3 regions of the Methylobacterium sp. Leaf93 genome follow, and region 2 is predicted to be linked to each of the others. Evidence: predicted binding sites of a transcription regulator. Region 2 holds the regulator's gene; each other region holds the start of a gene.
What was found. The regulator LexA, encoded in region 2, represses DNA repair genes until DNA is damaged. The targets are predictions, from matches to a motif close to TGTTCNNNNTGTGTTCNG.
Positions count from the first base shown of each region.

Region 1: the regulator LexA is predicted to act here: its motif matches at 1,268-1,285, upstream of ssb (single-stranded DNA-binding protein).
Region 3: the regulator LexA is predicted to act here: its motif matches at 1,042-1,059, upstream of ASF26_RS12010 (DUF3072 domain-containing protein).

Region 1 is NZ_LMMS01000012.1:187,745-190,009, reverse strand. Features, by position in the region: gene ASF26_RS09505 (HAD family hydrolase) at 1-254, shown strand, start outside; gene ssb (single-stranded DNA-binding protein) at 577-1,134, opposite strand; gene ASF26_RS09495 (NADP-dependent oxidoreductase) at 1,316-2,265, opposite strand, start outside.
Region 2 is NZ_LMMS01000009.1:8,283-10,547, forward strand. Features, by position in the region: gene ASF26_RS07895 (GntR family transcriptional regulator) at 1-377, shown strand, start outside; gene lexA (transcriptional repressor LexA) at 794-1,531, shown strand; gene ASF26_RS07905 (ComEC/Rec2 family competence protein) at 1,525-2,265, opposite strand, start outside.
Region 3 is NZ_LMMS01000023.1:50,104-52,368, forward strand. Features, by position in the region: gene ASF26_RS12000 (DUF937 domain-containing protein) at 1-408, shown strand, start outside; gene ASF26_RS12005 (Flp family type IVb pilin) at 424-651, opposite strand; gene ASF26_RS12010 (DUF3072 domain-containing protein) at 786-1,031, opposite strand; gene katG (catalase/peroxidase HPI) at 1,362-2,265, shown strand, end outside.

The DNA of each region.
Region 1 (2,265 bases), on a different contig from region 2:
AGCTGTCCAAGCCGCGCGCCGAGGTCTATTGCCACGCCGCGCGGGCCGCCGTCCTCGCTCAGGGCGACATGGCGATGATCGCGACCCACCCCTGGGACCTTCACGGCGCCAGGATCGCGGGCCTCATGACAGGCTACGTCGCTCGTGGCGTGCCGTACTCACCTGCCCTCGAGGCGCCGGATCTGTCCGGGGAGACCTTGCTGGAGGTCGCATCGAGGATGGCGCGGATCGCGCCGTCGCAACCCGACGCCTGATGCCTGTTCTCTATCGGGGCACCTGTCCGTCTACTCCAGTGAGCAGCTAGTGGATGCACCAAGCTGCTCGACGTCCGTTCCCTCTATCCGAGAAGGTTCGCATGAGGCGCAACGTACTCCCTCTCCTGTAAGGAGAGGGCTGGGGTGAGGTGTGGTCCATCTTCGAAAAGGTCGCACACCTCACCCTGTCCCTCTCCTTCCAGGAGAGGGGATCCGCGCTGTCCGCGAGATATGTGACTATCGTCGCCGTGAGCGGATTGGGTGGAAGCCCACACGCCTAGCTTCCGATCTGTCGGATGCCGACGACGGGAACGGCAGATCCCTAGAACGGGATATCGTCGTCGAGGTCGTAGTTGGGCTTCGACGCCGCTGCCGCCGGCCGACGCTCGCCGCCCGAGGAACGGCCGCCGCCGTATTCGCCGCCGCGATCGCCGCCCCGGTCTCCGCCACGGCCGCCGCCGTAATCGCCGCCGCGGCTGATCTGGCCGCCGCCCTCGTCGTCGGCGCCCATCTCTCCGCCGCCGCCGCTGCGACCGTCGAGGAGCGTGAGTTCACCGCGGAAGCGCTGAAGAACCACCTCGGTGGTGTATTTCTCCACGCCGGACTGGTCCGCCCATTTCCGGGTCTGGAGCTGGCCCTCGATATAGACCTTCGAGCCCTTGCGCAGGTACTGCTCGGCCACGCGGGCGAGGTTCTCGTTGTAGATCACCACCGCATGCCACTCGGTCTTTTCCTTGCGCTCGCCCGACGCCTTGTCCTTCCAGGATTCGGACGTGGCGATGCGCAGGTTGACCACGGGATCGCCGGAGGCGAGGCGCCGGGTCTCGGGGTCGCGCCCGAGATTGCCCACCAAAATCACCTTGTTGACGCTGCCGGCCATGCCGCTCTCCTCTCGATCGATCTCACTGACGGAAAGGGCCTCACACGCCGTCCGTCCCGTTCGCCCTTCATGAACTTCGGACAGGCGGCCCGCAATCGGGAGGGCGAATTTGTCCCCACCGATCACAGGTCGATGTTCTATCTTTGTTCGTTTTGACGCGCAAGGATCCCGCGCTTGGCCGTCACGCGATCCGCACAAGCATCTTGCCGAAATTCCGGCCCTTCAGCAGCCCGATGAAGGCCTCCGGTGCTGCCTCCAACCCGTCGACGATGTCTTCCCGATGCTGGATGCGCCCTTCCCTCAGCCAGGTTCCGACCTCGCTCAGGAACTCCTGCTCCTGGTCGGCGAAATCCCACACGATGAAGCCGCGCAGGGTCAGGCGCTTGGTCAGGATGGCCCGCATGACGACGGGGCTGCGGTCCGGCCCCGGTGGCAATTCGGTGAGGTTGTAGCCCGAGACGAGGCCGCAGACGGGGATGCGGGCGAAATCGTTGAGGAGCGGCAGCACGGCGTCGAACACCGGGCCGCCGACATTCTCGAAATACACGTCGATCCCATCGGGGCAGGCGGCGGCCAGCGCGCCGGGCAGGTCGTCGGTGCGGTGATCGACGGCGGCGTCGAAGCCGAGCACGTCGGTGAGGTAGGCGCATTTCTCAGGGCCGCCCGCGATGCCGACGGCGCGCGCACCTTTCAGCTTCGCGATCTGGCCAACGAGGGAGCCCACCGGACCGGCGGCGGCGGCGACCACCACGGTCTCGCCCGACTTCGGCTGGCCGATGGTGAGGAGGCCGGTATAGGCGGTCATGCCCGGCATTCCGAGCACGCCGAGCGCCGTGCTCACCGGGGCGGCGTCGGGATCGAGCTTGCGCAGGCCACGGCCATCGGAGACGGCGAAGTCCTGCCAGCCCCCGAAGGCGGTGACCACGTCGCCCTCGCGGAAATCCGGATGCCGGGAGGCCGCGACCTCCGACACGGTGGCCCCGACCATCGGCGCGCCGATGGCGACCGGCTCGGCATAGGATTTCGCCGCGCTCATCCGTCCGCGCATGTAGGGATCGAGGGAGAGGAGACGGTTGCGGAGCAGCACTTCGCCCTCCCCCGGCGTCGGTGTGCGGCTCTCCTCGAGCCGGA
Region 2 (2,265 bases):
CTCGCCTCGCCTGCGAGCGAGCCACAGACGAGCAGTTGCACTGCCTGCGCGAGCATTTCCCGGAGTTTTACGAGGGTCGTCCGTCGGATCATCTCGACGAGTATTCGGAAGCCAATATCCGCTTCCATCAGAAGATCATTTCGCTGGGCCAGTGCGATGTGATCAAGGACATCACGAGCAATCTCCTCATGCATGTTCGCGGAATCCGCAACACGGCCATGCGCCAGGGCGACCGCGCCGCCAACTCGATCAAGGAACACGTGGCGATCATCAAGGCGCTCGAGGCGCGCGATGCGGAACTGGCCGAACGCCTCGTGCGCGAGCACGGCCTCGGGCTCGCTAGCCATGTGGAGAAGTACGGCGACTATCTCGACTGAACGGCATCGTCGCCGGTTTTTGGTCGCTGCGACCATCGAGGTCGGCGAATGAGCCAGGACATCCGGCTCCGGTCGGATTGAGGGTGCTGTATCGGCTCGCCGGTCCGTCGCTGCGGTCGAGCCGGATTCCCGATTCTCAGGCGAAGCCGGCAACCGGTGGCACCGTCTCTATTGAACGACCACGCCGGGGCGAACAGCCCTCGGGATCGGATGGTGTCGGGATCGAACGAACTTGCGAGGTGCGAACCGGCAGCCGAGTTCCGGTGCCGGGATGGCGGCGAATTTCAGCCGAGGAACAAACTCTACCATCGCGTTAACGGAACCCTTGCAGAACACTTCCAGAACGTCTACCGTGTTCGTGTTTTGTTTCGGCGGCGTTAGTCGCGGCCATTGGCTTCGGTGGAAGAGTGATCTGTATGTTGACGCGTAAGCAGCTGGATCTTCTCCAATTCATTCAGCAGAGAATGCAGGAGAGTGGCGTCCCGCCGTCGTTCGACGAGATGAAGGACGCACTCGATCTCAAGTCGAAATCGGGCATCCACCGGCTGATCACGGCCCTCGAAGAGCGTGGGTTCCTGCGGCGCCTGCCGAATAGGGCCAGGGCGATCGAGGTGATCCGGATGCCCGAAAGCCTGACCGGCGCCCCCGCGCCGAAGCCGGCTCCCGCTGGCGAAGTCCGCCGTTTTACGCCCAGCGTCGTCGAAGGCGGACGGTCCAAAGCGACGCCATCCATGCGCCAGCCCACGACCCAGGCTCAGGACGAGACCGGCCGGGCCATCACCATCCCAGTCATGGGCCGGATCGCGGCCGGTACGCCGATCTCGGCGATCCAGAATCAAAGTCACTCGGTCACGCTGTCTCCCGACTTCCTGTCGGGGGGCGAGCATTATGCTCTTGAGGTGCGCGGCGATTCGATGATCGAAGCGGGTATTCTCGACGGCGATCTGGTGGTGATCAAGAAGCAGGACACCGCGAATACGGGGGACATCATCGTGGCCCTCATCGACGATGAGGAAGCCACTCTGAAACGCCTGCGTCGTCGCGGTTCCTCCATCGCCCTGGAGGCCGCCAACCCCGCCTATGAGACGAGGGTGCTGGGTCCCGACCGCGTACAGATCCAGGGTCGCCTGGTCAGCCTCGTCCGCCGCTACTGAGGCCGATCCGAGGGCGTGTCCGGCAATAGGTCGCCTTCGTCTATCTCGGGATCCGATGGTTTCGCGATCTCGGCCGGTGTAGAGGGCACAGGCGAGGCATCACCCATGGCCCGTCGCCATGGAGCCCCGACGTTCGGTACGCGTGCCGATGTCGCGACAGGACCGTCCGGCCCGAAGCGAACGGCAGTCGCCCCCCGCTCCGCCAGGAACGCCCGATCGACGATGAGGCCGGCGCGGCATCCTTTGGGAGCGTCGCGGCGGGCTATGATGATGTTTGCCCTCTCACAATCCTCTGCAAAGGCCCGCTTGTCCTTGACGAGCGCCACGATGCGCCGCGTCTCCGTCCCTGCGGTGCAGCCGACCGTATCGCAACGGCTTTTCGTGGAGGCAGATATGGCACCGGCCTTCCGAGAATCGCCGTCCGCCTTGAGCCATTGTTCGAGGACGAACGCGGGCGGGTTTCCGAGGATGGCCAGTCGGCCGTCAAGGTCGCGCAGGGCCGCGCCCCCACCCTCCCGATCGATGTAGAGGTCGTAGCGCGGTGGTGTGGCGGCGAGGGCGACGCCGAGAGCGGCCGGAGCGAGTCCGATCCAGCGCAGCCCCGACACGGGGAGCGTCAGCAGGAGCAGGGCGAGGGCCAGCAGGCAGAGGGCCGTGCTGCCATAGGCCGGAACGACGAGGGTGGCGTGGCCAAACCCGCTGATCCACCCGGAGATCGTGAGCATCCCCCGTAC
Region 3 (2,265 bases), on a different contig from region 2:
TTCGGCATCCCGACCCATCCCTATTGGACGGAGATGATGAACGCGTTCATGGCGGCGGGCGGCTCGATGCTGTCTGCGCCCAAGGACGTCACGTCCTCCCGCGCCACGCCGACCCAGAGGAGCCTACCGCCCGCGCGCTTCTTCCCGGACCCCAGCCAATCCGCGAGCTCGAAAGCTGCTTCTGGCTCCGGGCCCGCCTCGGGCACAAAGACCACCGAAGCGGCGCAAGGCTCCCCGCTCAACCCGTTCGACCTGTTGCAGCAGATGTTCCAGTCTGGGCTGGAGGCCCAGCAGGAGAATGCACGGACGATGCAGAGCCTTTTCGACAGCCTGTGGCGCGACGGCATGACGGCCATGGATCCGTCGAAGGGAAAGCCCGCCGCCAAACCCGGGCCGACGCGGCGCTGAGCGTCGCGCGAAGCCTCACGTGCTCCGGGCGATGGCGTCACCGATATATTTGTACATCGCGCCGACGCTGTCGGCATAGAGGTGGAGAGCCGTGACGATCGCCAGGAAGATCAGTCCGGTGATCAGAGTGTATTCGATCGCGGTCGTGCCGCGCGTGTCCCGCTTGAAGGCGGCGGCGAGGCCCGGGACACGGGATCGAGCCCGATCACGTTGCGTCGCCCGAATTGTCTCGCGGTTCATCATGGAAGTGGGGCGATCCTCGACGAAGCCGGCGCAGGTAGTCCTGCGCCGGAAATCGTTGCTGCCCGTTTAAGCGTTGTCCGTAAAACGCCCGCTTCTCCACTCCAAAAGCAGCGGGAACCCGCGATGAGGGCGGATCAGCCCCGTCCCGCTTCCTTGCGAAGGGCGTCGATGCGCTTGGAGGCCTCGGCCTTGTCGAGATCGGGCTCGAACGAGTCGGGCGATTTCGCCTCCTCCGACAGGGTCTTGAGGTAGGAGGCCTGCGCGCCGGTCATCGGCTCGTCGCCCGTGGTCCACTCGCTCGGATCCTTGATCCGGTTCGACGCGTCGCCACCGGCCGTCTTCGGGTTCTCGTTCTCGTCCGTCGCCTGCTTCTTCGTCATCGCGCAACCTCGTTCATGAATTGTTCTCTTCATAACGAGGGCCTCGCCGATGAGTTCCGCGCCGTTGCGCCTGTCCCCGGGGCGAGGATCCGAGGCCTCGTCGTCGACTCGCGCAGATGTGAGGCGGCATGCCTCAGGGCGCCTTGGTGGCGATCGAGCCCGTGTGGACGGCGACGACACCTTGATTTTCGAGACTCGCGCCAGATTTCGCTCAAGGCGCCGGATGGCGCGAGCGTCGCCGTCTCTCAGGGTGTCGCACGCCTCACGCCGGCGACGGACCGGCGGTCCGATCCATCCGGTGCCGCCGGTTCTGCGCGCAGGGAAATGTAGATGAACGAGACGACGATCGACAAGACGAATACCGAGTCCTACCCGATGGCGGGCCAATGCCCGTTCGGAGGCGACCGCATCGGCGGAGCCCTCGGCAGCCGCCCGGCCCTGGAGAATTGGTACCCGCACCGCCTGAGGGTCGAGCTGCTGCACCAGAACGGCCTCGCAGCCGATCCGCTCGGGCCGAATTTCGACTACGCCAAGGCCTTCGAGACCATCGATCTCGACGCGCTCAAGAGCGACATCAAGCAGTTCCTCACCTCGTCGGTGGCGTGGTGGCCGTCCGATTACGGTAATTACGGCCCGCAGATGATCCGCATGGCCTGGCACTCGGCCGGCACCTACCGCATCGCGGACGGGCGGGGCGGCGCCGGCACCGGGATGCAGCGCTTCGCGCCGATCTCGAGCTGGTGGGACAACGGCAACACCGACAAGTCGCGCCGCCTCCTGCAGCCGATCAAGCACAAATACGGCAACGCCCTCTCCTGGGCGGACCTGATGGTGCTCACCGGCAATTGCGCCCTGGAGATCATGGGCCTGCCGACCTACGGTTTCGCCGGCGGACGCCTCGACGCCTGGGAGGCGGACAACGCCACCTACTGGGGTCCGGAGGTCGTCGAAATGGGCTCGGTGTCGAGCTTCGACGACATGGTCAACCGGGACAAGCGCTGGCGCGGCAAGAATGGCGACGCCGATTACGACCTGGAGAACCCCCTCGCCGCCTCCCACCAGTCGCTGATCTACGTGAACCCCGAGGGGCCTTACGCCAACGGCGACCCGCAGGGCTCGGCCAACGACATCCGCGTGACGTTCACCCGCATGGCCATGAACGACGAGGAGACCGTGGCGCTCATTGCCGGCGGCCACGCCTTCGGCAAGAGCCACGGCATGACCCCCGCCAAGG